3 regions of the Streptomyces sp. O3 genome follow, and region 3 is predicted to be linked to each of the others. Evidence: riboswitches for the same ligand, from Rfam matches in the RefSeq annotation. Region 3 holds a riboswitch; each other region holds the start of a gene.

The links. A riboswitch is a leader RNA that binds a small molecule or an ion and turns the genes downstream of it on or off. The one in region 3 is predicted to bind cyclic di-AMP.
Region 1: another riboswitch for cyclic di-AMP. It lies ahead of ACX6XY_RS15390 (M23 family metallopeptidase); the one in region 3 lies ahead of ACX6XY_RS14795 (M23 family metallopeptidase).
Region 2: another riboswitch for cyclic di-AMP. It lies ahead of ACX6XY_RS00905 (M23 family metallopeptidase); the one in region 3 lies ahead of ACX6XY_RS14795 (M23 family metallopeptidase).

What each region holds. Positions count from the first base shown of each region.
Region 1 is NZ_JBTVYK010000026.1:74,854-85,254, reverse strand. It holds gene ACX6XY_RS15405 (asparagine synthase-related protein) at 1-1,047, shown strand, start outside; gene trmB (tRNA (guanosine(46)-N7)-methyltransferase TrmB) at 1,433-2,257, shown strand; gene ACX6XY_RS15395 (PrsW family intramembrane metalloprotease) at 2,312-3,688, shown strand; gene ACX6XY_RS15390 (M23 family metallopeptidase) at 3,899-5,002, opposite strand; cyclic di-AMP (ydaO/yuaA leader) riboswitch at 5,013-5,168, opposite strand; gene ACX6XY_RS15385 (PP2C family protein-serine/threonine phosphatase) at 5,362-6,546, opposite strand; tRNA gene ACX6XY_RS15380 (tRNA-Met) at 6,710-6,783, opposite strand; gene ACX6XY_RS15375 (SLC13 family permease) at 6,848-8,290, opposite strand; gene ACX6XY_RS15370 (cupin domain-containing protein) at 8,515-8,949, opposite strand; gene ACX6XY_RS15365 (helix-turn-helix domain-containing protein) at 9,001-9,984, shown strand; gene ACX6XY_RS15360 (polyamine aminopropyltransferase) at 9,966-10,401, opposite strand, start outside.
Region 2 is NZ_JBTVYK010000001.1:182,558-192,958, reverse strand. It holds gene ACX6XY_RS00925 (CobW family GTP-binding protein) at 1-319, shown strand, start outside; gene ACX6XY_RS00920 (DNA gyrase/topoisomerase IV subunit A) at 374-2,836, opposite strand; gene ACX6XY_RS00915 (M16 family metallopeptidase) at 3,099-4,496, shown strand; gene ACX6XY_RS00910 (M16 family metallopeptidase) at 4,538-5,905, shown strand; cyclic di-AMP (ydaO/yuaA leader) riboswitch at 6,110-6,298, shown strand; gene ACX6XY_RS00905 (M23 family metallopeptidase) at 6,312-7,127, shown strand; gene ACX6XY_RS00900 (GntR family transcriptional regulator) at 7,328-8,074, shown strand; gene ACX6XY_RS00895 (HPr family phosphocarrier protein) at 8,264-8,545, opposite strand; gene ACX6XY_RS00890 (bifunctional acetate--CoA ligase family protein/GNAT family N-acetyltransferase) at 8,682-10,401, shown strand, end outside.
Region 3 is NZ_JBTVYK010000025.1:53,802-64,202, reverse strand. It holds gene dxs (1-deoxy-D-xylulose-5-phosphate synthase) at 1-765, shown strand, start outside; gene ACX6XY_RS14815 (aspartate aminotransferase family protein) at 762-2,174, shown strand; gene ACX6XY_RS14810 (helix-turn-helix domain-containing protein) at 2,259-2,969, shown strand; gene ACX6XY_RS14805 (DUF6126 family protein) at 3,053-3,169, shown strand; gene ACX6XY_RS14800 (tyrosine-protein phosphatase) at 3,206-4,003, opposite strand; cyclic di-AMP (ydaO/yuaA leader) riboswitch at 4,432-4,587, shown strand; gene ACX6XY_RS14795 (M23 family metallopeptidase) at 4,592-5,656, shown strand; gene ACX6XY_RS14790 (SGNH/GDSL hydrolase family protein) at 5,868-6,689, shown strand; gene ACX6XY_RS14785 (MBL fold metallo-hydrolase) at 6,842-8,044, shown strand; gene ACX6XY_RS14780 (ATP-binding protein) at 8,572-10,401, shown strand, end outside.

The DNA.
Region 1 (10,401 bases), on a different contig from region 3:
GCCGACCTGGACGGACCGCTCACGGACGAGCCGGGGCCCTCGCTGGTGCTGGCCGGGCGGCACCGCGCGCGACTCGCCGCGGGCAGCGCCGACCACTTCACCGGCGGCGGCGCGCGGCAGGTCCTGGACGCGCATCCGGCCCGGCTGGCCGATCTGCTGATGGACCGGCGCCGCCGCCATCTGGTGCGCCCGGTCGCGGCGCTGGCGAAGAGCGAAGGATCGGTCCTGGTCCCGGCGAAGGTCTACGCGGCCGCGCGCCGACTGGCCCGTACGTCCTACCGCTCCGGGCTCGGGGACGCCGCGCTGCGGCTGCGGGACGGGCGCTTCGACGAACCGCCGGGCGCGGTGGGAGCCTCCCTCGCGGCACTCACCTGGGCCAGGCCGGGACCGGCCGCGCGCTGGCTCACCGGGGAGGCGCTCGCCGAAGTATCGGTTCGCCTGGAGCAGGCCGCCATGCGTCCGGGGCCCGGTCCGGGGCAGCACCCCGGCGAGCTGCGCGCGCGTGCCGCGCTGGCCCGGCACGCCGCGGATCTGCGGGTTCTGGAGCAGGCCGCCGAGGTCCGCTCGCAGCGGCTGCACACGCCCTTCCTGGACAACCAGGTGGTACGGGCCTGCCGCGCGCTGCCGGAAGCGCTGCGGGTCCGGCCGGGCGCCCGCGCGGACATCCTCCGTGCGGTGCTGGAGGGCGCCGGGGTCACGGAGCTGCCGCCCGGCTGGGGCGCCGCCTCGCATGCCTCGTCCGCGGCGGCGGTCGGCACGGGGCTGCGCGTCGCGGTCGGCTCCCTGGTCGACCTCTTCGGTACGCCGCTGCTCGCGCAGGCGGGTCTCGTCGAGGCCAGAGTCGTCCGCAAGGCCCTGCGCGCGGCGGCCGACGGCGCGGGGCTGCCCCTGGACGGCCTGGCCGAACTCGTCTCGACAGAGCTCTGGCTCCGCCGCCTCCTGTCCCGCCGCGGCACCTGCTGGACCGGCACCCCGACCCGCACCCGCGCGGTCCCCGCCGGGATATCCCCCAGGCGGGGCGCACTCGGGGGCGCGGGCCGCACCTGAACCACGAGAGGCCGCGTGGCGCGGGCCGCGGGTGGGCCGGGCCGTGCTGGTCCGGGCTGGTCCGGGCCGTGCTGGTCCGGGCCGCGGCGGACCGCACGGAAGGTCGGGCCGGGTGAGGGGCGCGTGCGGGGTCGTGGGTCCACTCGGGCACGCGAGACTCCGGCGGGCTCGGGCGTACGAGAGGCCGCGAGGCGCGGGTCGCGGGTGGGCTGGACGGGAGCGCCGGAGCCGGAGGCGGCGCGCCGGAGCCGGGGGCGGCGCGCGGGAGCCGGGGCGGCGTGCCGGAGCGGGGCGGGCGTGGGACCCGGACGGGCGCCCTGTGGGAGTGGTCTGCGGGCGGGGCGGGCGTCGGTCGGGGTGCGTGGGGGTCGCGTAAAATCGGGGCATTGTGTCTGACGATCACCACGCCTCCCGACCCCACGGCGCGCCCCGCTTCCCCGGAGGCCCCACACCCGACCCCGCGGGGTCGCACCACGAGCGGCGCATCCGCAGTTTCCAGCCGCGCCGGAGCCGGGTGACCGCCAGCCAGGGTGAGGCCCTGGAGCGGCTGTGGCCCAAGTGGGGCCTGGACATCGACGGACGGCGCGTCCTCGACCTCGGTGAACTCTTCGACGGCCGCCCCGTCGTCCTGGAGATCGGCTTCGGCATGGGCGAGGCCACCGCGCAGATGGCGGCCGACGACCCGGAGACCGGGATTCTCGCGGTCGACGTGCACACACCCGGCCAGGGCAACCTGCTCGGTCTCGCGGACCGGAACGGCCTGTCCAACATCCGCGTGGCCAACGGCGACGCGATCATCCTCCTCCGCGAGATGCTGGCCCCCGAGTCGCTGGACGGGCTGCGCGTCTACTTCCCCGACCCGTGGCCCAAGACCCGGCACCACAAGCGGCGCATCATCCAGCCGGACTTCCTCACCCTCGCCGCGCCCCGGATGAAGCCCGGCGCGCTGCTGCACTGCGCGACCGACTGGGAGCCCTACGCCGAGCAGATGCTCGAGGTGCTCGACGCGCACCCCGACTTCGAGAACACCCAGCCAGGCGGCGGCTTCGCGCCCCGCCCGGCGTTCCGGCCGCTCACCCGGTTCGAGGGCCAGGGTCTGGACAAGGGGCACGTCGTCCACGACCTGCTGTTCACCCGCACCGCCGCGCTCACCTCCGAGAGCGCCCCCGAGGGCGGCCCCGGAAGCGACCCCGAGAGCGCGCGCCCCTGAGCTGGTCCGGGGCACCGTCGCGGACCGCCGTCGTCCCTCGTTAGGGTCAACGCCGTGGCCGTCAGCGATCCGTATCCGCCGTCCGAGGTCCCGCACGTCGAGGGGCCGAGACCGCGCCGTACCTCCTGGTGGCGGCACAGGGCCGTACGGGCGGGCGCGCTGGTCGCTCTGCTCGCCGTGTCCGGGGTCGTCATCCTGGCCCTGGTCAGGGAGCAGACCGGCACGGAAGGCTTCCTCGTCGGGCTCGGGCTCGCGGTGCTGCCGGTACCGCTGCTGACCGCCGCGTTCCGCTGGCTGGACCGGGTCGCGCCGAGCCCCTGGCGGAACCTGGTGTTCTGCTTCGCCTGGGGCGCCTGCGCCGCCGCTCTCATAGCGATCGTCGCGAACTCGTTCGCGATGAACTGGATAGCCGCCAACACCCCCGACCGGACCGACGCCGACGCGCTCGGCGCGACCGTCATCGCACCGGTCGTCGAGGAGACCGGCAAGGCGGCCGCGGTCCTGCTGGTCTTCCTGTTCCGCAGGCGGGACTTCACCGGGATCGTCGACGGCGTGGTGGTCGCCGGAGTCACCGCCACCGGCTTCGCGTTCACCGAGAACATCCTCTACCTGGGCAACGCCTACGGCATGGACGCCGACGGCGGCTTCCCGGACGGCGGTCTCGTCGACGACACCGGCGCCGACCTGCCGTCGATGACCGTCCTGACGTTCTTCGTACGGGTCGTCATGTCGCCGTTCGCGCACCCGCTGTTCACCGTGCTCACCGGCATCGGTTTCGGCATCGCCGCGCACGCGGCGCACCGCCAGCGGACGCGCCGGGTGCTGGCGCCGGTCGGCGGGCTGCTCCTGGCGATGGGCATGCACGCGCTGTGGAACGGCTCCGCGGTCTTCGGCGGCCTCGGCTTCTTCGCCGTCTACGCGTCCTTCATGGTTCCCTGCTTCGGGCTGCTGACCTGGCTGGCGATCTGGACCAGGCAGCGCGAGCTGCGCATGCTGCGCGAGGAGTTGCCCGCCTATGTGCGCGCCGGCTGGCTCGCGCCGCTGGAACCTCGGGCACTCGCCTCGCTGCGCGCCCGGCGCATCGCCCGCGCGCACGCCGCCAGGACCCAGGGCCGGGACGCGGCCCGCGCGGTCGCCGACTACCAGCGCTGTGCGACGTCGCTGGCGCTGCTCAGGAACCGGGGCCGCGGCGGCCGGGCGGGCGCCGACTTCGTCGTACGGGAGCGTGCGCTGCTGGACGAGCTGTGGCGGCACCGCGGCACGGCGCGCCCCGCACACGCCCACGCGGCCTGGGAGACGGCCCCGGCGGTCCCACCGGTCCCGGCCTCGGTCCCGCCCTGGCCGGTCGGCCCCGGCTACGGCCCCGGCTACGGCTACGGCTACGGCTACGGCGCGGGATACGCGGGGCCGCACCACCCGCACAGCGGCTGAGCGCGGCCCACCGCGGCCAGCGGCACGACCACCACAGGCGAACGCGCGTGCGTTTCACGTGAAACCGCGTTCCGGGCACGCGTCGTACCGCGGGCATGCGTCGTACCGACAGCCCTGGCGTCGGGGGGGGTGCCGCCAGGACTGCCGGAGTCCAGGGGAATCAGAGTCAGAGATTCGCGAGCGGAGGGCCGGGAACCGAGGCCTGACAGATCAGGGGTTGAGGCCCTTGCTGCGCAGCCACGCCCTCGGGTCCACCTTGCCGCCGCCGGGCGACTCGACCTCAAGGTGCAGGTGCGGGCCCGAGGAGTTGCCGGTGGAGCCGACCCGGCCGATGACCTCGCCCGTGGTGACCTTCTGGCCCGCCGTGACGGCGATCGACGACTGGTGGCTGTAGGAGACCTCCGTGCCGTCGTCCAGCTCCAGGACGGTGCGGTACCCGTACGCGCTGCCGTGCCAGCCAGCGAACTTGACGGTGCCGCTGTGCACGGCCTTGATCGGCGTACCCGTCGGGGCGGCGAAGTCCAGCCCGGTGTGGTACCCGGACGACCACATCGGGCCAGCCTGCCCGTAGGTCGAGGTGATCGTGTAGGAGGAGGTGGGGAGCGAGAAGCTCGCGGCGAGCTTGGCGAGGCGCTCCTCCTCGGCCTTGCGCTTGGCCTCTTCCTCGGCCTTGCGCTTCTTCTCCTCTTCAGCCTTGCGCTTGGCTTCCTCTTCGGCCTTGCGCTTCTTCTCGGCCTCGGCCTCGGCGTCGCTGCGCGCCTTCGCGGCGTCCTCAGCGGCCTTCTTGGCGGCGGCGTCCGCCGCCGCGACCTGCTCGGCGGTCGCGGCTTGGTCCTGCTTGCGCTCGGCCTGCTGCACGATGCGGGCGCGCAGCGCCTCACCGGCGTCCACCGAGCCCTGCTCACCGTCGGCTTCGGCGCCCGCGGTGGCCTGCGAGACCGTGGCCACGCCGCCGAGCTCGGCGGCGGACTCGGACTCGCTCTCGTCGCCGTCATCGGACAGCAGCGAGCCCACGTCCGGAAGCTTGTCCGTCACGCCCGAGAGGTCGGGCATGGATATCGGGGCCGCCGACTTGTCCTGCGCGGTGGCGATGCCGCCCGCGCCGACCGCGGCGATGACGCCGACGCCGAGCACCGTGGAGCTGCGGGCGAATCCGCCGCGCTGCTTGGCGACGCGGTGCCTGCCGCGCACGGGGCGGATGGACTCCTCGGTGGGATTCCACTCCCCCACGGGCTCCTCAAGAGCGAGAGAGCCGGGCTCGTAGCCGTCGTCCGGCAGGTACGAGACTTCGGGGGCAGGCCTGTTGGACGCCACTGGGGCGCACTCCTTTCCTTCCTCTCGCCTACCGGGTTAGCTGACGGGTTCGGAACAGGAAGGTTTCCTACGGGCACTCCAGCGCCTCGGTTGAAGCGTGTCGCGCCCGATTCACCCCAAGTAGGTGGTTCCCCGGCTCCCTTGCGGGATTAGGCGTGTGAGCACGGAGCCGACTCTTGTGACGGCTGGGACGACCGCGCTGCGTTATCGAACGTTAATAGACCCCGACCCCGGATTCCAAGCCGTTCCCACTGATCGTTCAGGATCTCGGCCGTGGACTTAACGGGGCATGGAGGGTCCAAATCGGGCGAGTCGACTCCTCCGGATCGGCACTGATTTTCTTGACGGTGTGTCAGTCGTTATGCGGAGGGGTCCCCTTCGGTCACCTTCGGTGACATCGCGGGTCGGCTGACCGCGAGCAGCGCCATGTCGTCGGTCGTGACGCCTCCCGTGTGGCCGTGCACTTCGTCGGCCACGGTGCCGAGCAGCGCGTCGGGGCCCGGAAAGACCCGCCCGCTCAGCCGCGCCGCCGGATCGTAGAAGACGTTTCCCGCGTCCCGCGCTTCGGAGAGCCCGTCCGTGTAGAGCAGAAGCGTGGCCCCCACGGGGAACTCGGCCTCGGTCACCCGGTCCGGCCAGCCGCCCAGGTCGCCCATCCCGAGCGGCAGCGCGGGCTCGTCGGGGGTCAGCACCCGCAGCGCCCCGTCCGCGCACAGCAGCAGCGGCTCCGGGTGCCCCCGGTTGATCAGGCGGATGACGCCGTCGCCGTGCGGGATCTCCGCGAGTACGGCCGTGGTGAACCCCTCGAACGCGTCGAGCCCCTCGCGCCGGGTGCCCTCACGGGTCAGGGCGCGCTCCAGGCGCTGCGCCACGGCCGCCAGGGTCGCCTCGCCCTCGGCGGCCTCCCGGAAGGCCCCGATGACCACCGCGACCGCCTCGACCGCGCCGAGGCCCTTGCCGCGTACGTCGCCGACGATGAGCCGTACGCCGTGCGGGGTGTCCTGGACCGCGTAGAGGTCGCCCCCGATGAACGCGTCGGCCTGCGCGGCCTCGTAGCGGGCGGCGATGGCGAGCCCGCGGATGCTGGGCGGCGGCTCCGGCAGCACGGCCCGCTGGGCCGCCTCGGCGATATGACGGACCGAGGCGAGCTGCTCGCCTCTGCTGCGGACGACGAGGTTGATCACGATCGCCAGAGCGGCCACGGTGGTGACCGTGACCAGTTCGGTGGTCTCCTGCGGAAACCCCATCGTGCCGTAGTACATCTGCGGCCCGATGACCGACGCCGACGCGGCGATCCCGATCAGGACCGTGCCGCTGAGCGCGAAGAACGGCGCGGCGATCAGCGGGGCGGCCGAGAAGAACGGCGCGGCGGTGAACCTGGGCGGGGTCAGCAGGGCGACGGTCAGCCCGACGGCGATCAGCAGCACCGGCAGCGCGCGGACGAAGGTGATGCCCCGGTCCCGGTCCCAGTGCCGAGGCCGGTGCCGTCCGACCGGTGTCCCCGGCGCCCCTGCTCGATGGCCCACCCGTTCGTCTCCCGCCACGTCCGCCCCGTACCGGCCGCGGACCGCTGCCGCTGTTCCCTCAGCCTTCCCGCAGCGGGGGCCGCGGGCTACCGGATGTGCGCCGAACGGGTGACGAGGGAAGCGGGGAAGCGGGAAACGCGTCAGGCCCGACAGCTCGAAAGCTGCCGGGCCTGACGTTCAGTAGCGGGGACAGGATTTGAACCTGCGACCTCTGGGTTATGAGCCCAGCGAGCTACCGAGCTGCTCCACCCCGCGTCGGTGAACTCAACTATACGCCATCCGGACGGGCCTCCCGACCACGTTCACTGTGGCGTCCGCCTCAGAGGTCGATGCCGAGCACCAGCGCCCCCAGCGAGTAGACGGTCGCGGTGACCAGCACGACTCCGATGACGTTCAGCCAGACGCCGCCCCGGATCATCTGCCCGATGGTGATCTTGTCCGTACTGAACACCACGGCGTTCGGCGGAGTCGCGACCGGGAGCATGAACGCGCACGTGGCGGCCAGCGCCACCGGCAGCGTGAACAGCAGCACGTCCTGATCCGTCCCGGCCGCGACCGCCGCCATGACCGGCACGAAGGTCGCCGTGGTGGCGGTGTTGCTGGTCAGCTCGGTCAGCAGCAGGATCACGACCACGATCACGACCACCAGGAGCAGCACCGGCAGCGCGTCGAGCCCGCCGACCTGGTCGCCGATCCACGCGCCGAGTCCGCTCGCGCCGATCTGCGCGGACAGCGCCAGACCGCCGCCGAAGAGCAGCAGGATGCCCCACGGCACATCTCGGGTGTCCTCCCACTCCAGTACGCGCTTGCCGCCGCCGGACGTGACCGGCAGCGTGAACAGCGCCACCGCCGCCAGCATGGCGACCCCCGCGTCGGACACATGGTCGTCCACCCAGGCCACGTACGGGCTGAGCACGCCCACCAGGACCCACAGCAGGGCGGTGGCGGCGAAGACGGCGAGTACGGTCCACTGGCCGCGCCCCATCGGCCCGAGCTCCCGCCTGCGCTGCTCGATCAGCTCCCGGCCGCCCTCGATCTCCCTGATGCCGGGGCGGAAGACCCGCGTCAGCACCAGCCAGGCGATGACGAGGAAGACCGCGGCCAGCGGCACGCCGAACAGCATCCACTCGAAGAAGGTGATGTCGATGCCCTGCTCGGATTTCAGATAGCCCTGGAGGAACGCGTTGGGCGGGGTCCCGATGACGGTGCCGAGCGAGCCGATGGACGCCGCGTAGGCGATGCCGAGCAGCAGCGCGGTGGCGAAGTTCGCGTCCTGACGGCCGCCGCGCAGCCGCGTCACCAGGCCGAGCACCGCGACCCCGATGGGCAGCATCATCACCGTGGTGGCGGTGTTGGAGATCCACATGCTGAGCAGCGCGGTGGCCAGCATGAAGCCGCCGATCATGCGCATGGGGCTGGTGCCCACGAACAGCACCGTACTCAGCGCGAACCGGCTGTGCAGGTTCCAGCGCTGCATGGCCAGGGCGATGATGAAGCCGCCCATGAACAGGAAGATGACCGGATTCGCGTACGGGGCGGCGGTGTCCTTGATGGGGGCGACGTCGAGCACCGGCATCAGCACCAGGGGCAGCAGCGCGGTGGCGGGCAGCGGCACGGCCTCCGTCATCCACCAGACCGCCATCAGCGTGGCGACCGCCGCCACGTTCTTGCCGTCCGCGGAGAGCGAGTCGGGCAGGACCAGGCGGACGAGCAGCGCGAGCACGACACCGGCCCCGAGCCCGATCCACTGACGCGGAACCACCGCGCCCGCCCCGTCTCGCCCGTCTCGTCCGTCTCGTCCGTCTCGCCCTACTCGCTCCTCTCCCTTTTCCTGCCCCTCTCGCCCTTCGCTGAGGCTGGGCTCCGACATCAGGCATCCCCCCTGTGGCATGTACACCCTCTACACCCTCGCCGCGAGGGCGGGGGACAACATCCCACCGGGGGTGGCCTGCGACAAGACCCCGTACGCGACGGCCTGGAGGCGCGCTACAGGGCGTGGCCCGTGGTCGCGTCCACATGGGCCGGGACCTCGTCGTGGCGGTCGCCGACGGTGAGCGTCCCAGTGGGCTCGAACATCAGGATCGCGGCGCCGTCCGGCGCGTACGGCTTGTGCTCGACGCCGCGCGGGACGGTGAAGACCGACCCGGTGGGCAGCGTGACCGTACGCTCCCCCGCGGGCTCGCGCAGGGCGATGCGCAGCTCCCCGTCGAGTACGAGGAAGAACTCGTCGGTGTGCTCGTGGGCGTGCCAGACGTGCTCGCCCTCGACCTTGGCGACGCGTACGTCGTAGTCGTTGACGCGCTGGACGATACGGGGGCTCCACAGGGCGTCGAAGGAGGCCAGCGCCTGGCCCAGGGCGACGGGCGCGGGGGAATCGATGAGGGAATCGATGAGGGGCGGCGTACCGGTTTCGTTGCTCATGCGTCCATGGTCACCGCGACGCTCCGTGCCCACGAGTGCTAGAAATCGCATATGCCGCAAGGATCCTCGCACCGGGTCGTCGTGATCGTCGACGAGAACTCCAACCCGTTTGAACTCGGCTGCGCGACCGAGGTGTTCGGGCTGCGCAGACCGGAACTCGGCCGGGACCTCTACGACTTCGCGCTGTGCTCCCCCGAGCCCCGGACCCTGATGCGTGACGGCTTCTTCACGCTCACGGGAGTCGCGGGTCTCGCGGCCGCCGACACCGCGGACACGTTGATCGTGCCCAACCGCCCCGACACCGAGGCCCCGCGCCGTCCGGCCGTCCTCGACGCCGTACGCCGGGCGCACGCGCGCGGGGCTCGTCTGGTGGGCTTCTGCAGCGGCGCCTTCACGCTCGCCGAGGCCGGGGTGCTGGACGGCCGCCGGGCCACCGCGCACTGGCAGTGGGCGGACTCCTTCCGGGCGCGCTTCCCCGCCGTACGACTCGAACCCGACGTGCTGTTCGTGGACGACGGCGACATCCTCACCGCGGCGGGCAGCTCGGCCGCGCTCGATCTCGGGCTGCACCTGGTCCGCCGCGACCACGGGGTGGAGGCCGCGAACTCGGTGAGCCGCCGCCTGGTCTTCGCGGCGCACCGGGACGGCGGGCAGCGCCAGTTCGTGGAGCGGCCGGTGCCCGAGGCGCCCGACGCGTCCCTGGCCCCGGTCCTGGCCTGGGCCCAGGCGCGTCTCGACACCCCGCTCACCGTCAGCGCGCTCGCGGCCCGCGCCGCGGTCAGTCCGGCGACCCTGCATCGCCGCTTCCGCGCTCAGCTCGGCACCACACCGCTGGCCTGGCTGACCGGCGAGCGGGTCGCGCTCGCCTGCCGCCTCATCGAACGCGGCGAGGAACGCCTGGACGTGGTCGCCGCACGCAGCGGCCTCGGCACGGCGGCCAACCTCCGCACCCGGCTGCGGCACACGACGGGCCTGAGCCCGTCGGCGTACCGGCGCAGGTTCGGGCCCGGTACGCCCTACGCGCGGGCGACATAGACCGTGTTGGTGGCGGTGGTCTCCTGCAAGGGGTTGTCGAAGGTCACGACGTGGGCCTCGGACCAGGGGAACACGGCCGCGAGTACGGCGCTGAACGCGTCGCTCGGCGGGTCGTTGGACCACAGGGCGAAGACGCCGCCGGGATGCAGGTGCCCGGCCAGCGCCCGCAGGCCTTCGGCCTGGTAGAGCCCGGCGTGGCTGGGGTGCAGTACATGCTCCGGTGAGTGGTCGATGTCGACCAGTACGGCGTGGAAGCGGCGGCCGGGCGACTCCGGGTCGAGCCCCTGCGCGACACCAGCGGCCGCCCGCGCGAAGAAGTCGCCCCGCACCAGGCGGCAGCGGGGATCCGTCGACAGCCGCTCGCCCAGGGGGACCAGACCTCGCCGGTGCCACTCGATGACCTCGCCGAGTGCGTCG
Region 2 (10,401 bases), on a different contig from region 3:
CAAGGGCTTCGTCGACTTCGGCGCGCACGACCCGCGCAACCGGTACGCGCTGCACGCCGTCGGACGGTTTCTGCGGTTCTACCCCGAGCCCTGGCCCCGTGGCGAGCAGCGCCGTACGCAACTGGTGCTGATCGGATCCGGCATCGACGGCGACAAGCTGCTGGAGCAGCTCCAGACGTGCCCGGTCAGCACCCAGCCGCACGGCGCCGCCGCCGGTCCCGAGGCCATGTGGGGCGTCCTGCGGTACGTCCAGGAGGCGGAGGACGTCCGGGAGCCCCGCAGGGGCGACCCGGACACCTCCGACGTACCGCTCGACTAGGTCCTGTCTCGGGGAGACAGGACCCAGCCCCCCCGCTAGACCGCCGCCAGGCCGCTAGACCGCGGGCCCCGCCACCGCCGCGACCGGCTTCGGCAGCGAGACTCCGGAGCCGTCCCGGCGCGGATCGGTCTCCGGGACCTCGGCCGGTGCGCCGTTCTTCTGCGCGGCCAGCGCCGGAGCGGGTCCGGCCCAGCCCAGCGAGAGACAGTCCTCGCCCTTCAGGAAGCGCTGGCACCGCACGCCGCCGGTGGCCCGGCCCTTGCGCGGGTACTGGTCGAACGGCGTGATCTTCGCCGTGGTCTGCACCGAGTCGTCCAGGGTGCCGCGCGACCCCGCCACCGTGAACACCATCGCGTCCGCGGCCGGGTCCACCGCGGTGAACGAGATCACCTTGGCGCCCTGGCCGAGCTTGATACCCGCCATGCCTCCGGCCGGACGGCCCTGCGGCCGCACCTGCGAGGCCTGGTAGCGCAGGAGCTGGGCGTCGTCCGTGATGAAGACGAGGTCCTCCTCGCCGGTCCGCAGCTCGACCGCGCCGACCACCCGGTCGCCCTCCTTGAGGGTGATGACCTCCAGCTCGTCCTTGTGGGCCGGATAGTCGGGCGCCACCCGTTTGACGATGCCCTGTTCGGTGCCGAGCGCCAGGCCGGGCGACGACTCGTCGAGCGTCATCAGGCAGACGAGTCTCTCGTCCCCCTCCAGGGTGAGGAACTCCGAGACCGGGGCCCCGCCCGCCAGGTTCGGCGCGGCCGCGGTCTCGGGCAGCTGGGGCAGATCGATGACGTTCAGCCTCAGCAGGCGACCCGACGAGAGCACCGCGCCGACCTCGCCGCGCTGGGTCGCGGGCACCGCGGAGACGATCACGTCGTGCTTGGTGCGCTTGGCCTCCGTGTCGAAGGCGAGCTCGCCGCCCGCCGTACGGGCCAGCAGCCCCGTCGACGACAGCAGCACCCGGCACGGGTCGTCCGACACCTCCAGCGGCACGGCGGCGGCCGGGACCCCAGCCGACTCCAGCAGCACCGTGCGCCGCTCGGTGCCGAACTTCTTGGCCACCGAAGCGAGTTCGGACGAGACCAGCTTGCGGAGCTCCGCGTCCGACTCCAGGACCTTGGTGAGCTGCTCGATCTCGGAGTTGAGCCGGTCCCGCTCGGACTCCAGCTCGATACGGTCGAACTTGGTCAGCCGGCGCAGTGGCGTGTCCAGGATGTACTGGGTCTGGACATCGCTCAGCGAGAACCGCTCCACCAGGCGCTCCTTGGCCTGCGCGGAGTTCTCGCTGGACCGGATGAGGCGGATCACCTCGTCGATGTCGAGCAGCGCGACGAGCAGCCCCTCCACCAGGTGCAGCCGGTCACGCCGCTTGCCGCGCCGGAACTCGCTGCGGCGGCGCACGACGTTGAAGCGGTGGTCGAGATAGACCTCGAGCAGTTCCTTGAGGCCCAGCGTCAGCGGCTGGCCGTCCACCAGGGCCACGTTGTTGATGCCGAAGGACTCCTCCATCGGCGTCAGTTTGTACAGCTGCTCCAGGACGGCCTCCGGGTTGAAGCCGTTCTTGATCTCGATGACCAGGCGCAGACCGTGGTTGCGGTCGGTGAGGTCCTTGACGTCCGCGATGCCCTGGAGCTTCTTCGAGCCGACCAGGTCCTTGATCTTGGAGATGACCTTCTCCGGGCCGACCGTGAACGGCAGTTCCGTGACGACCAGGCCCTTGCGCCGCGCGCTGACGTCCTCCACCGTGACGGTGGCGCGGATCTTGAACGTGCCGCGGCCCTTGTCGTACGCGTCCCTGATCCCGCCCAGGCCGACGATCCGGCCGCCGGTGGGCAGGTCAGGACCCGGAACGAAACGCATCAGGGTGTCCAGGTCGGCGCCCGGATGCTTGATGAGGTGGCGGGCGGCCGCGATGACCTCGCCCAGATTGTGCGGCGGCATGTTCGTCGCCATGCCGACGGCGATCCCGGACGCGCCGTTCACCAGCAGGTTCGGGTACGCGGCCGGGAGCGCGGTCGGCTCCTGCTCCTGGCCGTCGTAGTTCGCGGCGAAGTCGACCGTGTCCTCGTCGATGGACTCGGTCATCAGGGAGCTGGCGTCGGCCATCCGGCACTCGGTGTACCGCATCGCGGCGGGCGGGTCGTCGTTGCCGAGCGAGCCGAAGTTGCCGTGTCCGTCGACCAGCGGCAGCCGCATCGAGAACGGCTGCGCCATGCGCACCAGCGCGTCGTAGATCGAGGCGTCGCCGTGCGGGTGCAGGCGGCCCATGACCTCGCCGACGACGCGGGCGCACTTCACATAGCCGCGGTCGGGGCGCACGCCCATCTCGTTCATCTGGTAGACGATGCGGCGCTGCACCGGCTTCATGCCGTCGCGGGCGTCCGGCAGGGCGCGTGAGTAGATGACCGAGTAGGCGTACTCCAGGAAGGAGCCCTGCATCTCGTCGACGACGTCGATGTCGAGGATCTTCTCCTCGTAGTCGGTGTCGTCTGAGGGGCGCGGGGTCTTCGTGCTGCGGCGGGCCATCGCGGCTGCGGCTCCTTCACCAACAAAAGTCGGGCTTCTGACGCGGACCATTGTGGACCGAGCCACTGACAACGCGGACCGCGACCCGTGCAACGGGGTCGCCGATGCTCGCTGAGAGCAGAGAGGCGGTGGGAACTTCGCCAGATGTCCGTGCGCTTGCATACAGTGACAGGACTTCCTCGTCGCATGTCAACGACGCGAGTCGGCGCAGGCCCGCGGGGAAGAGTCAGCACGCGATTCCGCACGCGATCGAAGGGACCACATGCCCATGGGTCACACGGCCACAGCGCAGGCCGGCACCGGCGGCCTGACAGCGACCGAACACCGGCTGGCCAACGGCCTGCGGGTGGTGCTCTCCGAGGACCACCTCACCCCGGTCGCCGCGGTCTGTCTCTGGTACGACGTCGGCTCCCGCCACGAGGTCAAGGGCCGTACGGGCCTCGCGCACCTCTTCGAGCACCTGATGTTCCAGGGCTCGAAGCAGGTGCAGGGCAACGGCCACTTCGAGCTGGTGCAGGGGGCGGGCGGCTCGCTCAACGGCACCACCAGCTTCGAGCGCACCAACTACTTCGAGACGATGCCCGCCCACCAGGTGGAACTGGCCCTGTGGCTGGAGGCCGACCGGATGGGCTCGCTGCTGGCCGCGCTCGACGACGAGTCCATGGAGAACCAACGGGACGTCGTCAAGAACGAACGCCGCCAGCGGTACGACAATGTTCCCTACGGCACGGCCTTCGAGAAGCTGACGGCCCTCTCCTACCCCGAGGGCCACCCGTACCACCACACGCCGATCGGTTCGATGGCCGATCTGGACGCGGCCACCCTGGAGGACGCGCGGACGTTCTTCCGTACGTACTACGCGCCGAACAACGCCGTGCTGTCGGTGGTCGGCGACATCGACCCGGAGCAGACCCTCGCCTGGATCGAGAAGTACTTCGGCTCCATCCCGTCACACGACGGCAAGCAGCCCCCGCGGGACGGCGCGCTGCCCGACACCATCGGCGAGGAGCTGCGCGAGGTCGTCGAGGAGGAGGTCCCGGCCCGCGCCCTGATGGCCGCCTACCGGCTCCCCGAGGACGGCACGCGCGCGTGCGACGCGGCCGATGTGGCGCTCACCGTCCTGGGCGGCGGCGAGTCGTCCCGGCTGTACAACCGCCTGGTGCGCCGGGACCGTACCGCCGTCGCGGCCGGATTCGGTCTGCTGCGGCTGGCCGGGGCGCCCTCGCTCGGCTGGCTGGACGTCAAGACCTCGCATGACGTCGAGGTCCCGGACATCGAGGCCGCCGTCGACGAGGAGCTCGCCCGGTTCGCGGCCGAAGGCCCGACCGACGAGGAGATGGAGCGCGCCCAGGCGCAGTTGGAGCGCGAGTGGCTGGACCGGCTCGGCACGGTCGCCGGACGCGCCGACGAACTGTGCCGGTACGCCGTGCTGTTCGGCGACCCGCAGCTCGCCCTGACCGCCGTACAGCGCGTGCTCGACGTCACCGCGGCGGAGGTCCGGGAGGTCGCGGCGGCCCGGCTGCGGCCTGACAACCGCGCGGTGCTGGTGTACGAGCCGACCGCGCCCGACGAGGCCGACGAGGGGCCAGCGGACGAGGCAGGGGCGCACGACGCGGCCGCCGCCGGGAACGACGTACAGGAAGACGAGGCGGCGAAGTGACCCAGGCCCAGCACACCACGACCGGCGAAGCCACCGTGACCATGGACTTCCACCCCCAGCCCCAGCCGGGCCAGGCCACGCCCTGGGCCTTCCCCGCCCCCGAGCGCGCCACGCTCCCCAACGGCCTGACCGTGCTGCGCTGCCACCGCCCCGGCCAGCAGGTGGTCGCCGTCGAGGTCAACCTCGACGCCCCGCTGGACACCGAGCCGGACGGCCTGGACGGCATCGCCACCATCATGGCGCGCGCCTTCTCCGAGGGCACCGACAAGCACTCGGCCGAGGAGTTCGCCGCGGAGCTGGAGCGCTGCGGCGCGACGCTCGACGCGCACGCCGACCACCCCGGCGTACGCCTCTCGCTCGAAGTCCCGGTCTCCCGGCTTCCCAAGGCGCTCGGCCTGCTCGCCGACGCGCTGCGCGCGCCCGCCTTCGCCGACAGCGAGGTCAGTCGGCTGGTGCGCAACCGCCTGGACGAGATCCCGCACGAGATGGCCAACCCGAGCCGCCGCGCGGCCAAGGAGCTGTCCAAGGAGCTGTTCCCCGCCACCGCGCGCATGTCGCGCCCGCGCCAGGGCACCGAGGAGACCGTCGAGCGCATCGACGCCACCGCCGTCAGGGCGTTCTACGACGCCCATGTGCGGCCCGCGACGGCCACCGCCGTCGTGGTCGGCGACCTCTCCGGCACGGACCTGGACGAACTGCTCGCCGCGTCGCTGGGCGAGTGGACGGGGGCCGCGCCCGAGTCCCGCCCCGCGGCGCCGGTCACCGCCGACGACACCGGTCGCGTCGTCATCGTGGACCGTCCGGGCGCCGTCCAGACGCAGCTGCTCATCGGCCGGGTCGGCCCGGACCGGCACGACCGGGTCTGGCCCGCCCAGGTGCTCGGCGCCTACTGCCTGGGCGGCACCCTCACCTCGCGCCTGGACCGCGTTCTGCGCGAGGAGAAGGGCTACACCTACGGTGTGCGCGCCTTCGCCCAGGTGCTGCGCTCGGACGCCGCGGGCAACGGCGCCTCGATGCTGGCCATCAACGGCTCCGTGGACACCGAGTCCACCGGACCCGCCCTGGAGGACCTGTGGCAGGTCCTGCGCACCCTCGCCGCCGACGGCCTCACCGACGCCGAGCGCGACGTCGCGGTGCAGAACCTGGTGGGCGTCGCCCCGCTGCGCTACGAGACCGCCGCCGCCGTCGCGAGCACCCTGGCGGACCAGGTCGAACAGCACCTGCCGGACGACTTTCAGGCGCGGCTGTACCGGATGCTGGCCGAGACCGGCACCGTCGAGGCCACCGCCGCCGCGGTGAACGCCTTCCCGGTAGACCGGCTCGTCACCATCCTGGTCGGCGACGCCGAGCGGATCGCCGAGCCGGTCAAGGCCCTCGGAATCGGTGAAGTAACGGTCGTCACCGGCTAGTCGGCCGAGCGGAGCGCCCGTGCCGGACCGGGGACCCCGGTGGTCGAGCGACCACCGGGGTCCCTTAATGTCCGAAATGGCACCGAGATTGACGGTCTGTCCTGTGGGATGTGCCTCAAAGGGCCCGATCCGTTTGTGGCGCGAAAGACGCCCCGTTTAGCGTCGGGGCGCTGTTCGTCGGCTACACGCCGCGTCCGCGGCACCGGACAGCCATCGCCGAGTCCCCGTCAGGCGCGAGCCTGGGGAGCCGGGGACCCACGCAGTCCCTGGGGTGAATCGGGCGCCTCCCCGCGTGGGGCCCGTAGGAGACCTTCCTGCTCCGAACCCTCCCCCAAGGCCTTAAGGGCCAGGGGGTACCCCCCTGCTAACCCGGTAGGCGAGAAGGAAGGAAAGGACCCGCCACTTCATGGCATCCGGGAAGCACCGTCGCCCCAGCCGTCTGACGCGCACGGGCGCGAACGTCGCGGGCGTCGCCGCCCTCACCACCACCGGCGTCATCGGCACACTCGCCTCTCCGGCGCTCGCCGCCCACCCCGGCGCCGACACCGGTCTGAACCAGGCCGTCGCCGCCGCCGACGACGTACTCGCCGAGCGGATCAGCGCGCAGGCCAGCGCCCAGCAGGACGCCGCCGAGCAGGCCGCGGCCAAGGAGCAGGCCGCCGCCGAGGCCAAGCGCGAGGCTGAGGAGCGGGCCAAGGAGGCACGCGAGGCGGAGGCGGCGCGTAAGGCCGAGGCGGCACGCGAAGCCAAGGAGGCGCGCGAGGCCGAGGCGGCGAAGGAGCGCGCCGCGCGCTCGGCTGAGCGGGCCCGGCTGAACGCGTATGTCTCACCGATCGCGGGCTCGTACGTCTCCACCGGATACCAGGCCGGGGGAGCGGTCTGGTCCTCCGGCAGCCACACGGGCGTCGACTTCCACGCCGCCTCCGGCACCCCGGTTCTGGCGGTCGGCTCCGGCACCGTGGTCGAGGCCGGCTGGGGCGGGGCGTACGGCAACAACGTGGTGATCCGGATGAACGACGGCACGTACACCCAGTACGGACACCTGTCCTCGCTCGGCGTCTCCGTGGGCCAGAGCGTCACGCCCGGCCAGCGCATAGGCCTCTCCGGCGCGACCGGCAACGTCACCGGGCCGCACCTGCACTTCGAGGCCCGCACCTCCCCGGACTACGGCTCGGACATCGACCCGGTGTCGTACCTGCGGTCGCACGGCGTGGCCGTCTGACCCCGTCCCGCAGGTCCCGCACGCCCCCTGTGCCCCGGCTCCCCGAGCCGGGGCTTTCGGCTTTCGAGGCGTGCGCCAGCTTGTCCAAAAAATATCCATGGATTCCGGTCACCCATCGGAAATCCACGTCTGCTGCAATAGAGTCGCCGAACAGGCGTCAATCGACCGCGTTTCGCGGATATTAAGGCGGTGGACAGGTCATGCGCGTTCCCGCGCACTCGGTATGCACGGCCATCCGGGAGGACATCGTGTCCGGTGTGCTGGAACGCGGCAGCAGACTCACCGAGGAGCTGCTCGCGCGCCGGTACGGGGTCTCACGGGTCCCGGTGCGGGAGGCCCTGCGCACCCTGGAGGCCGAGGGGTTCGTACGCACCCGCAGGCACGTCGGCGCCCAGGTCGCCGAGCCCAGCGTCCAGGAGGCCGCCGACCTGTTGGAGATGCGTACCCTGCTGGAGCCGCTGGGCGCGGCACGGGCCGCCCAGCGGCGCACCGAGGCGCACCTCAAGGTGCTGCGCGGACTGGTGCGGCTCGGCCAGGAGCGGGCCCGCCGGGGGCACAGCGAGGATCTGCGCGCGCTCGGCGGCTGGTTCCACGAGACGCTCGCCCAGGCCTGCGGCAGTCCGGGCCTGACGACCCTGCTCACCCAGCTGCGGCACAAGGTCACCTGGATGTACACGGTCGACCCGGCCGCCCAGCCCACCGAGTCCTGGGCGGAGCACGGCGCGATCGTCGACGCCGTGGCCCGCGGGGACGCGGAACGCGCCAGGGCGCTCACCGCGCTGCACGCCGAGCGCACGGCCGCCGCGCACCGGCCGCGCTTCACCGGCCCGAAGGACCGGCCGGGTGAGCGGTCCGCGGACCGGTCGGCGGGCCGCTCCGCCGACCGCCCGGCGAAGCGTGTGAGGAATTCGCAACACACCGTAAACATCGCGAGCGCCCGCAATTAACCGAAGGGCCGTATACAAAGCGGTGGGATATTCGCGGGTGTGTTTTGCGCTGCCCATTTACGAGCGAGCGCCCGCATATGAAAGTGGCGATGCTCTCGAATCGAGAACACCGCCACCATCAATTGAGCAACCCCAACGCAGAGAAACCACGTCCGCGAGAGCGGCGGCGGTTTAGCCGCAAGGGGGGGCTCAGACCGTCTCGGGAAGCTCCTCGAGCCCCTCGGCGACCAGCTTCGCCAGACGGTCGAGAGCGGCGTCCGCGCCCTCGGCGTCGGAGGCGAGGACGATCTCCTCGTTGCCCTGGGCGCCCAGGCCGAGCACCGCGAGCATGGACGCCGCGTTGACCGGGTCGCCGTCGGCCTTGGCGATCGTCACGGGGACCCCGGCGGCCGTGGCCGCGCGGACGAAGATGGAGGCGGGGCGGGCGTGGAGGCCCTCAGCCCAGCCGACGTTGACGCGGCGCTCAGCCATGTGATGCTGCCCTTCAGGTGTCACTCTGCCTTGTCTAGACCAGTGTCGCATGAGGCGGCGGGTGGTTCTGCCACGCCGCCGCCCGCTCCCACCCTGCGGTGCTCCACGCCGGCCCGCGACCCGTACGCTGACTTCCATGCAGCCGCCGCAGGAGCAGCCGCCGCAGGACGCGGCCTACCCCGACCACTGGGAGGCCGATGTGGTGCTGCGCGACGGGGGCACCGCCCGGATCAGGCCGATCACCAGCGCGGACGCGGAGCGGCTGGTCAGTTTCTACGAACAGGTCTCGGACGAGTCGAAGTACTACCGCTTCTTCGCGCCCTATCCACGGCTGTCCGCCAAGGACGTACACCGCTTCACGCACCACGACTACGTGGACCGGGTCGGACTCGCGGTCACGGTGGGCGGCGAGTTCATCGCGACCGTCCGCTACGACCGGATCGACGAGCACGGCCGACCGGCGTCGGCGCCCGCCGACGAGGCCGAGGTGGCGTTCCTGGTCCAGGACGCGCACCAGGGCCGGGGCGTCGCCTCCACCCTCCTGGAGCACATCGGCGCGGTCGCCCGCGAGCGGGGGGTACGCCGCTTCGTGGCCGAGGTGCTGCCCGCCAACGCCAAGATGATCAAGGTGTTCACGGACGCCGGCTACCAGCAGAAGCGCAGCTTCGAGGACGGTGTCGTCCGCCTGGAATTCGGCCTGGAGCCGACCGACCGCTCGCTCGCCGTGCAGCGCGCCCGCGAGCAGCGCGCCGAGGCGCGGTCGGTGCGGCGGCTGCTCACGCCGGGCTCGGTCGCGGTCGTCGGCGCCGGGCGGCGCCCCGGCGGCACCGGGCGCGCCATCCTGCGCAACCTCATCGCCTCGGGCTTCAGCGGCCGGGTGTACGCGGTGAACTCGGCCCTGTCCGCGGCCGAGACCTCACTGGACGGCGTCCCGGCGTACCGGTCGGTGCGCGACATCGACCCCGCCGACGCGGTGGACCTCGCGGTGATCGCGGTACCGGCCGCGCAGGTGCCCGGAGTCGTCGCTGACTGCGGTGAGCGCGGAGTGCGCGGCCTTGTGGTGATCTCCGCGGGATACGCCGAGTCGGGCGACGGCGGCCGCGAGCGGCAGCGGGAGCTGGTGCGGCAGGCCCGCTCGTACGGGATGCGGCTGTTCGGCCCGAACGCCTTCGGCGTCCTGAACACCGCCCCCGAAGCGCGGCTGAACGCCTCGCTCGCCCCGACCATGCCGATGGCCGGGCGGCTCGGCCTGTTCACCCAGTCCGGGGCGATCGGCATCGCCCTGCTGTCCGGGCTGCACCGGCGCGGTGCGGGTCTCTCGACGTTCGTGAGCGCCGGGAACCGCGCGGACGTGTCGGGCAACGACGTACTCCAGTACTGGTACGACGACCCCGACACCGACGTGGTCCTGATGTACCTGGAGTCGATCGGCAACCCGCGCAAGTTCACCCGCCTGGCACGCCGCACGGCCGCGGTGAAGCCCGTCGTCGTGGTCAAGGGGGCCCGGCACTCCGGCGCGCCGACCGGCCACGCCGTGCCGACCACACGCCTGCCGCACGCGACGGTCTCCGCGCTGCTCGGCCAGGCGGGCGTGATCCGGGTCGACACCGTCACCGAGCTCATCGACGCGGGCCTGCTCCTGGCCAGCCAGCCACTGCCCGCCGGGCCGCGGATCGCCATCCTCGGCAACTCCGAGTCGCTGGGCGTCCTCACCTACGACGCCTGCCTGGCGGAGGGGCTGCGCCCGCTGCCGCCGCGCGACCTGACGACTCGGGCGACCCCGGACGACTTCCGCCGGGGCCTCGCGGCCGCGCTCGCGGACCCCGGCTGCGACGCCGTGGTGGTCACGGCGATCC
Region 3 (10,401 bases):
CACCGGTGCCCGGTCACCTTCGTCCTGGACCGGGCCGGTGTCACCGGAGTCGACGGGCCCTCGCACAACGGCATGTGGGACCTGTCGCTGCTCCAGGCAGTGCCCGGACTGCGGATCGCGGCGCCACGCGACGCCGCGCAGCTGCGGGCGCAGCTGCGCGAGGCGGTCGACGTACACGACGCACCGACCCTGATCCGGTACCCCAAGGAGTCCGTGGGGCCCGAGATCCCGGCCGTCGACCGGGTCGGCGGCATGGACGTCCTGCACCGGGCGGCCGATCCGCGGGTGCTGCTGGTCGGGGTCGGGGTGATGGCGCCGGTGTGCCTGCAGGCGGCCGAGCTGCTGGAGTCGCGGGGGATCGGCTGCACCGTCGTCGACCCGCGCTGGGCCAAGCCCGTCGACGCCGAGCTGCCCCGGCTGGCCGGGCGGCACCGCCTGGTGGCGGTCGTCGAGGACAACTGCCGTACGTCCGGAGTGGGCGCGGCGGTCGGCCAGGCGCTGTCCGACGCGGAAGTGGATCTGCCGCTGCGGACCTTCGGCATCCCCGAGCGGTTCCTGGAACACGCCAAGCGGGGCGAGGTGCTGGCCGACATCGGGCTCACCCCGGTGGACATCGCCGGGCGGATCGGCGCGAGCATCGCGCGCGCGGACGCGAACCGGGCGAGCGACGCGGGTACGGAGAGCGACGCCAGTATGGAGGGCGACTCCAGTATGGAGGGCGACGCCAGCATGGAGAGCGACGCGGGTAAGGAGAGGGTCGTATGACGACTGCCGAGTCGGCGAGGCCGTCCGGGCACGAGGAGTTCGACCTGGGCAGGCTGCTGGCCGAGCGCGGGTCGGAGCGGTACGAGCTGCACGCACGGCACCTCAACCACCAGCTGCCGCGCATGCTGCACACCATCGGCTTCGACAAGGTCTACGAGCGGGCCGAGGGCGCGCACTTCTGGGACGCGGAGGGCAACGACTACCTGGACATGCTCGCCGGGTTCGGGGTGATGGGCCTCGGCCGCCACCACCCCGTCGTCCGCCAGGCGCTGCACGACGTCCTGGACGCCTCGCTCGCCGACCTCACCCGCTTCGACTGCCAGCCCCTGCCGGGCCTGCTCGCCGAGCGGCTGCTGAGCCACAGCCCGCACCTGGACCGGGTGTTCTTCGGCAACAGCGGCACCGAGGCCGTGGAGACCGCGCTGAAGTTCGCCCGGTACGCGACCGGCAGGCCCAGGATCCTGTACTGCGCGCACGCCTTCCACGGGCTGACCACCGGCTCCCTCTCGGTGAACGGCGAGGCCGGGTTCCGCGACGGCTTCGCGCCGCTGCTGCCGGACACGGCCGTGCGGCTCGGCGACCTGGCGGCGCTGGAGCGGGAGCTGAAGCGCGGGGACGTCGCGGGTCTGATCGTCGAGCCGATCCAGGGCAAGGGCGTGCACACGCCGCCCCCCGGCTATCTGCGCGCCGCCCAGGAACTGCTGCACCAAAACCGGGCGCTGCTGATCGCCGACGAGGTGCAGACCGGCATCGGCAGGACCGGTGACTTCTACGCCTACCAGCACGAGGACGGCGTGGAACCCGACCTGGTCTGCGTGGCGAAGGCGCTCTCGGGCGGCTACGTACCGGTGGGAGCGACCCTCGGCAAGGACTGGATCTTCAAGAAGGTCTACTCGTCCATGGACCGGGTGCTGGTGCACTCGGCGAGCTTCGGCGCCAACGCCCAGGCGATGGCGGCGGGGCTCGCGGTGCTGTCCGTCATGGCGAACGCGGACGTCGTCGCACACGCCCGCGCCATGGGCGAGCTGCTGACGTCGCGGCTCGCCGCGCTCGTCGACCGGTACGAGCTGCTGCACGAGGTACGCGGGCGCGGGCTGATGATCGGCATCGAGTTCGGGAAGCCCTCGTCGCTGAAGCTGCGCACCCGGTGGGCGGCGCTCCAGGCCGCGCGCAAGGGGCTGTTCGCGCAGATGGTGGTCGTACCGCTGCTCCAGAAGCACCGGATCCTCACCCAGGTCTCCGGCGACCACCTGGAGGTGATCAAGCTGATCCCGCCGCTGATCATCGACGAGGCGGACGTGGACCGCTTCGTCACGGCCTTCACCGCGGTCATGGACGAGGCGCACGGCGGCGGGCTCATGTGGGACTTCGGCAGGACCCTGGTGAAGCAGGCGGTCGCCCAGCGCTGACGGCTTGCTCGGCCTGCTTGCGCGTGATTTGCCTCTGGGGCAAGAAAATTGCCTGAAGGGTAAGAGTCTGGCTCAATCGGCTGCATGAGTCCCGCCGACCCCGCTGACCCCGCCGAACCCGCCGAACCCGCTGAACCTTCCGAGCCCGCCAGACCCGCCGGGCCCGCCGGGCTTTCCGCGCCCAGCGGTGCGGGGGGCGAGCTGCCCGCCGTGGCCCCGCAGCTCCACGCCCTGCGGCGGCGCGCCTCGCTCACGCTGGAGGCCGCGGCCGCCGCGGCCCAGCTCTCACCCGCGCATCTCTCCCGGCTGGAGACCGGGCAGCGCCAGCCGTCCCTGCCGACGCTGCTCGTGCTCGCCCGTACGTACGGGACGACGGTCTCGGAGCTGCTCGGGGAACGCGTCACCGACCGGGACGCGGTGCTGCGCGGGGACGCGCAGGAGGCGACCGTCGCGGGCGGCTGGAGCTACCGGCAGGCCGGGGCGCCCGGCCGGGGCATGCAGGCGCTGCGGGTGCGGGTGCCGCACGGGGCGCAGGGCGACATCGTGCGGGTGCATCCGGGGGAGGAGTGGCTGTACGTGCTGGCCGGGACGCTGCGGCTGCGGCTCGGGGACTCGGCGCACGTGCTGCGGCCCGGCGACAGCGCCCACTTCGACTCGCTCACCCCGCACCGGATCGCCGCCGCCGACCGGGGCGGCGCCGAGCTGCTGTTCGTCCACACCCTGCTGCAGAGCCCGACGGACGCGCTGTGCCTCGGCGCGGCCACGGGTCACCGGATCACCGGAGACGCGACATGACCGAGCCCGAGCGGCCCGCCCACACGTCCGATGCCGTGGCCAGCCCTGGGCCCAGGCCCAGGCCCAGGCCCAGACCCAGGTCCATGGAAGAGAAGTTCCCCCGCGCGCTCTGGGTCCGGCTGATCGTCTATGTGGCCGTCGGCCATGTGTTCGCGGCGTTCGTCTACCTGCTGTTCGTACTGGGCGCACAGAACCAGTAGCCCGGAGCGGCGGCCGCCCGAAGCCGTGGCCGACGGTCAGTCCAGGAGCTGCTCGCGCAGGCGCTCGCGCGTGTCGGGCGTCAGCCGCAGCCCCTCTTCGAGGTAGCGGTCGACGGAGCCCCAGGTCTCCTCGATCGTGTCGAACGCCGCCTGAAGGTACTCGGCGCGCGCGTCGAACAGCGGGCTGAGCAGCTCCATGACCTCGGGCGACATCGCGCTCGCACCGCCGTCGCCGCGCTGTACCTTGTAGCGGCGGTGGGCGGCGTTCGACGCCAGGTAGTCGGTGAGGACGGCGGAGCGCTCGACGCCCACGGCGAGCAAGGTGACGGCGATCGACAGGCCCGCGCGGTCCTTGCCCGCCGCGCAGTGCATCAGCGCGGGCACGCTGTCGTCGGCCAGGGCGTGCAGCACCCGGCTGTGCTCGGCGGTCCGCTCCTTGATGATCATGCGGTACGTGGTGAGCATCCGGTCCGCGGCCTGTCCGTCGGCCAGGGCCGCGCGCAGCTCCGCTATCTCGCCGTCCCGGACCATCTTCCAGAACTCCGCGCCGTCGGCTGGGTCGGTCAGCGGCAGGTTCACGTTCCGCACGCCGGGGAGTGCGATGTCGGGGCCCTCGAGCCGCTGGTCCGCGGCGTTGCGGAAGTCGAAGATCGTATGCAGTCCGAGCGAGGCCAGGAACGCGGCGTCGGTCTCGGTGGCGTGCGCGAGGTGGCCGCTGCGGAAGAGCCGCCCGGCCCGTACCCGCCTGCCGTCCACGGTCGGCAGCCCGGCGACATCGCGGAAATTGCGCACTCCGGCCAGCTCGGGCTCGGTCGACGGGACCTGCTGCGTCACGGGGGCTCCTCCCAGTAAGCCGCCGGCGCTGCTCGCCCGCGGGGCGCGTCTTCGACGATACGACATCGGTATGACATCGATGCCTGCGTCAACCACCTGTCCCGACGTGACACCGATGAGACCTCATGCGCCCTAAGGGTCAAATGCCCGATTCAGACTGTTCGCGGTAACTAGCCCTGGAATAACGGGCTATGGCGTCTCGCTGGTGAGCGGGATCATATTCGTGACGGTCTGTTGCCTACGCCCCGCCTCAACTCCCCACGGATGCGCGGATGGTGGGAGTGACCCATCAACGGAGCGTCACGGGAGGCGCATAGCCGCAGCGGCTGTGGCCCGTGGGGCTGGAACCAACTGCTTGTCTCCGCGGTTCCCACTCGCTTACGGTCGCCGACGTCCGGGTGGACGCCCAATCCTGCCGCCGTCCGGACTCCGCACACCCACCCGTCCACGGCAGGAGCGGGGGACCCACGGTAGAACGCCGTTCCGGGACTCCGGAGCGGCTTGGGGTGAAGCCGCGTGAGAGCGCGGCCGGGCAGCTCCAGCCCGAACCCGACAGCTCACCTCGCAGGCGCCGGAGAGGAACTCGCCATGCCCGCGAAGGGTAAGCACCGCCGACCCAAGTCCACACGGATCAGCCGCCAGTTCGCCGCCGTCGGCACCGGTGGCGCCGCGCTCGCGCTGCCGCTGTTCGCCGCCAACAGCGCGCAGGCCGCGCCCGCCGCGGCTACGGCCACCATGCCCCAGAGCACCCCCGAGGCCGCACCGGCCACGGTGGCGCGGACCGCGCCCGCCGCCGCTCCGCAGGCCGCCGCGACCGCCGCCCCCGACGCCGCGCAGCGGGCCTCCGCGCGCACCTACTCCGTGGTGCCGGGCGACTCCCTGTCCCGTATCGCCTACCAGGAGCGCGTCGACGGTGGCTGGCAGCAGCTCTACCAGGACAACCGCTCGGTCATCGGCGACGATCCGGGGCTGATCTTCCCCGGTACGGAGCTGAAGCTCGACGCGGAGGCCTCCGCCCCGGCGAGCGCCCCGGCCAAGACGCAGGCCAAGCCGAAGAGCCACGCCAAGCCGAAGAGCCACGCGAAGCCCAAGGCCAAGGCCGGGAGCCACGCCAAGCCGAAGTCCAAGACCGAGGCCAAGTCCAAGACCGAGGCCAAGTCCAAGACCGAGGCCAAGTCCAAGTCCAAGTCCAAGACCGCCACGTCGCGCAGCACCGCGTCCCGGTCCACGAAGCCCGCCGCCACCACCACGGGCTTCACCGCCCCGGTCGCCGCGGGCATCTCCACCCAGTACCGCACCGCCGGCGCCATGTGGTCCAGCGGCTACCACACCGGCACCGACTTCGCCGCCCCCACGGGCACGCCCATCAAGGCGGTCGGCGCGGGCACCGTGGTGTCCGCGGGCTGGAGCGGCTCGTACGGCAACGAGGTCGTCATCCGGCACGCCGACGGCCACTACTCGCAGTACGCCCACATGTCCTCGCTCGGCGTCTCCGCGGGACAGCGGGTGTCCGGCGGCCAGCAGATCGGCCTGGTCGGCTCCACCGGCAACTCCACCGGACCGCACCTGCACTTCGAGATCCGCACCGGCCCCGGCTACGGCTCGGACGTCGACCCGCTCGCGTACCTGCGCTCGCACGGCGTCTCCATCTGACGCCACGGCGCCGCCCACGGCGGAACGCGACGGCCGGAACCCCGCCACGGGGTCCCGGCCGTCGCGCGTATGACGTACCCGCCCTGTTCCCGTCTTCCGTCTCCCCGTCTATTCCTGCACGCGCGCGTCGATGTCGGTGGCATATCTCACCCGCCGTCAAGACCTGGCTACGGTCGCGTAAGTCACACCGATAGGTGAAAGATAAGGCGACGTGGACCACGATTCGACATCCCCCATCCGCAGTGACGCGACTGACGTATTCGGGTCGTACGTGGCTGTCGGCGACAGCTTCACCGAAGGCGTCGGCGACCCCGGCCCCGACGGCGCCTACGTCGGCTGGGCCGACCGGCTCGCCGTCCTGCTCGCCGACCGCCACCCCGAGCACTCCTTCCGCTACGCCAACCTCGCCGTACGCGGCAAACTCCTCGACCAGATCGTCGACGACCAGGTGCCGCGCGCCAAGGAGCTCGCCCCTGAGCTGGTGAGCTTCTGCGCGGGCGGCAACGACATCATCCGGCCCGGCAGCGACCCCGACGACGTCGCCGAACGCTTCGAGCGGGCGGTCGCCGACCTCACGAACTCGGTCGAGACCGTCATGGTGACGACCGGGTTCGACACGCGGGGCGTCCCCGTGCTGCGCCATCTGCGGGGCAAGGTCGCCACCTACACCGCGCACGTCCGGGCCATCGCGGACCGCTACGGCTGCCCGGTGCTCGACCTGTGGTCGCTGAAGTCCGTACAGGACCGTCGGGCCTGGGACGACGACCGGCTGCATCTCTCGGCCGAAGGGCACACGCGGGTCGCCCTGCGCGCCGGTCAGGTGCTCGGCCTCGAGGTTCCGGCCGACCCCGACCAGGAATGGCCGCCGCTGCCGCCGCGCGGGGCCCTGGAGGACCGGCGCGACGACATCCAGTGGGCGCGCGAGTACCTGGTGCCCTGGATCGGGCGGCGACTGCGCGGCGAGTCCTCCGGCGACCACGTGTCGGCGAAGCGGCCGCACCTGACACCCGTGCGGGACACGAGCAGCGCGTAGGTCTGGATCACCGGCAGCGGAATCCCTGAGCCGCCCCGCACGTTGAGCAGGCATGGGACCGGTGTCTCGCGTGGCGGCGGTCGCCCGGCTGGCCGCGCTGTGTCCGTGTGCGTGGCCATAATGAAACTCTGAGCGACCCACCAGGAGGTCTCGTGACGGCCAAGCAATCCCTGCGCTCCGGACTCCGCGCGCGGCGGCCCGAGGCCTTCGGCGCGGACGCGACGGGCGAGCGGCTCGCCCGTATCCGACGATCGCCGCATTTCGCCCGAGGGCAGTTCCAGAACCCGGTCGGGGTGTCCGTACGGCCCACCGGTTCCGCGGTGGAGCTCGCGAGGCGGTACTTCCGCAAGGAGGAGCGCGCCCGCCGCGCGCCCGCCGGGCCGGTCCCCGTGCACGCCACCACCCTCGCCGACCTGGCCCGCCCACCGGCCAGCGGACTGCGGCTGACCTGGATGGGCCACTCCAGCGTGCTGGCCGAGATCGACGGCAGGAGGGTGCTTTTCGACCCGGTGTGGGGCGAGCGCTGCTCGCCCTTCTCCTTCGTCGGCCCCAAGCGGCTGCACCCGGTGCCGCTGCCGCTGGCCGCGCTGGGCCCCGTCGACGCCGTCGTCATCTCGCACGACCACTACGACCATCTGGATCTCCCCACGATCAAGGCCCTGGCGGGCACGGACACGGTCTTCGCGGTGCCGCTCGGCGTCGGCGCCCACCTGGAACGCTGGGGCGTCGGCACGGACCGGCTGCGCGAGCTCGACTGGCACGAGAACACCAAGATCGCGGGGCTCGAACTGACCGCGACCCCGGCCCGGCACTTCTGCGGCCGTGGCCTGCGCAACCAGCAGCACACCCTGTGGGCCTCCTGGGTCGTCGCGGGCGACAGCCACCGGATCTACCACAGCGGGGACACCGGCTACTTCCCCGGCTTCGCGGACATCGGCGCCGGGCACGGCCCGTTCGACGCCACGATGATCCAGATCGGCGCCTACAGCGACTACTGGCCGGACATCCACATGACGCCCGACGAAGGCGTACGCGCGCACCTCGACCTCCAGGGCGGGCCGCACGGCACCCTGCTGCCGATCCACTGGGCCACCTTCAACCTGGCCCCGCACCCGTGGGCCGAGCCGGGCGAGGGCACCCTCGCCGCGACCCGCCGCGCGGGCGTCGACATCGCGCTGCCCCGGCCGGGCGAGCCCTTCGAGCCCGGTTCGGACACCATGCCGTGCACGCCGTGGTGGCGCGGCGTCGCACCACCGGCCGACACGGCGTCACCGGCCACCGGAGACACGACGCCAGCCGGTTCCCCGCGCACACCCGAAGGCACCGGCGAGCCCGAGCCGACACCGGCGGCGTAGCAGCCGCCCACGGCCCTGGTCGCCTCCGCCCCCGTCACCTTCGACCTAAGTTTCACTCTCTGTATTGACGCGCTCGGGCGCGAGCCGGGCACCCGACCGGGTGCCGGCCGGGTGCCCCCAGGGTCCGGGTGGGGCCGTGTCGAGGAGTGGGGGAGGGGTGCGGGGTGCGGGACCGGGGACGTGGGCCCGCTCTCGTACTGGCTGAAAACCGCAGGAGAACAGACGTTTCTCGGCCATGCGCGCGAGCCCCCTGAGGGATTCGTTCGGCCGTGCGGGGCCTCATACCAGAGTGGGACGCTCTTCGCTGGACTTTGCCAACTGACTCTCGCGCACGACATGTTGGCGACTACTGTGTGTGCTCGCTGAGGCGACGCCGAGACGCCTTCCGACGCTCGGCATGCCTTCGCGCGCGATGCCGTATGCCTTCACGTCGTCATGCCTCCATGGCGTCGTTCACCAACGAAAGCCGAGCCCTACGCACCCTCCCCGCCGACCCAGGCGAGAGGAACCCCCATCCGAGGACGCTGATGTCTCACCCTCGTGAACCGGCCGCACGCGCAGACCGCCGTGAGGGCGGGCGGCACGGCAGACCGGGACCCCGCAGCACGGCCCAGCCGCCACCCGAGGCCCAGATACGCCGCCAACTCCTGCGCAGCGCGGTCCTCCCGGCCGTCGCGGTGGCTCTGTGCGGAGCGGGCGCGGTGCTGTTCGCCCTCCGCCTGACGGACGCCCGGCCGACCGCCACCCAGTGGGCGGTGCTCATCGCCGCCGCGGCCGTCGCCGTCGCCGCGATCGCGGCCGCCGCAGTCGCCGCGGGCCGCGCCGCGCAGACCGTGCTCGACCGCCTCGCCGCTCTGCGCCGCACCAGCGCCCGCGGCCAGTCCGAACTGCGCGGCGTCGTCGAAGGGCTGCGCCGGGGCGAACGCCCACCGGCCCGCACCGCCGCCGCGCCCCCCAGCGCGGCGGCCGACGAGTTCGACCTGCTCGCCGACGAGCTGAGCCGTGCCCAGGACATGGCGGTGGCCTCGGTGGTCCAGGCCGCCCAGCTGTCCAGCCACGCGGGCAGCGAACAGAAGGTCGAGGTCTTCGTCAACCTCGCCCGCAGGCTCCAGTCCCTGGTGCACCGCGAGATCCAGCTCCTGGACGAGCTGGAGAACGAGGTCGAGGACCCGGAGCTGCTCAAGGGCCTGTTCCACGTCGACCACCTGGCCACCCGCATCCGCCGCCACGCCGAGAACCTCGCCGTGCTCGGCGGCGCCATCTCCCGCAGGCAGTGGTCCAACCCGGTCACCATGACCGAGGTACTGCGCTCCGCCATCGCCGAGGTCGAGCAGTACTCACGGGTCAAGCTGGTGCCCCCCATCGACGGCACCCTGCGCGGGCACGCCGTCGCCGACGTCATCCACCTGGTGGCCGAACTGGTCGAGAACGCCTCGGTGTTCTCGGCCCCGCACACCCAGGTACTGCTGCGCGCCAGCCATGTCACGGCCGGGCTCGCGATCGAGGTCGAGGACCGCGGGCTCGGCATGTCCGTCACCGAACAGAACAAGATGAACACCCTGCTCAGCGACCCCGACCAGGTCAACGTCGCCAGCCTGCTCTCGGACGGGCGCATCGGGCTGTTCGTGGTGGCCGCGCTGGCTCGCAGGCACGGTGTCGCGGTGCGCTTGCAGGCCAACATCTACGGCGGTGTGCAGGCCGTCGTCGTGCTGCCCCAGGGAGTGCTCGGCGCCGAACAGCCCCAGCAGGGTCAGCAAACTCAACAGGGCCAGCAAGTCCAGCAAGTCCAGCAAGTCCAGCAGATCCAGCGGCAGGCCGAACGGCAGCAGCCGCCCCAGCCGACCCAGCAGCCCACGGCGACCCAGCAGCCCACGGCGGCCCAGCAGCCCACGGCGGCCCCGCCCGCCGGGATCGCGCCCGAGCGGAGCCAGCAGCCCACCCACGTCAGCAGCCTGCCGGAACCCTCGCGGCTGGCCGTGCCGCCGCCCCCGCCCCCGCAGCCCCACACCGCGGTGCACCTCCCGCAGCAGCCGCGCCGGGACGACGCCCCGGCGGCCAACGGCGCCAAGGCGACCCCGCCCCCCGCGGGCGGCACTCCGCTGCCGGTACGCGCGACCTACGAGGAGCGGCCGACCCCCGCCGACGCCGTACCCGGCATCCGCACCGAGGACCGCGCCGCCGCCACAGAGCACGGGCTGGCCGGACCGCCGGCCGACGGTCCGGGGCACGCCGAACAGCGGGGCCGCCCCCGGCTCCCCAAGCGGCGCGCGCAGGAGCACATGGTGCCGGAGCTGCGGAACGGCCCTGTCGCGCCAGCGCAGGACAGCGCGCACCTGGTCGGGCACGATCCGGGCCTG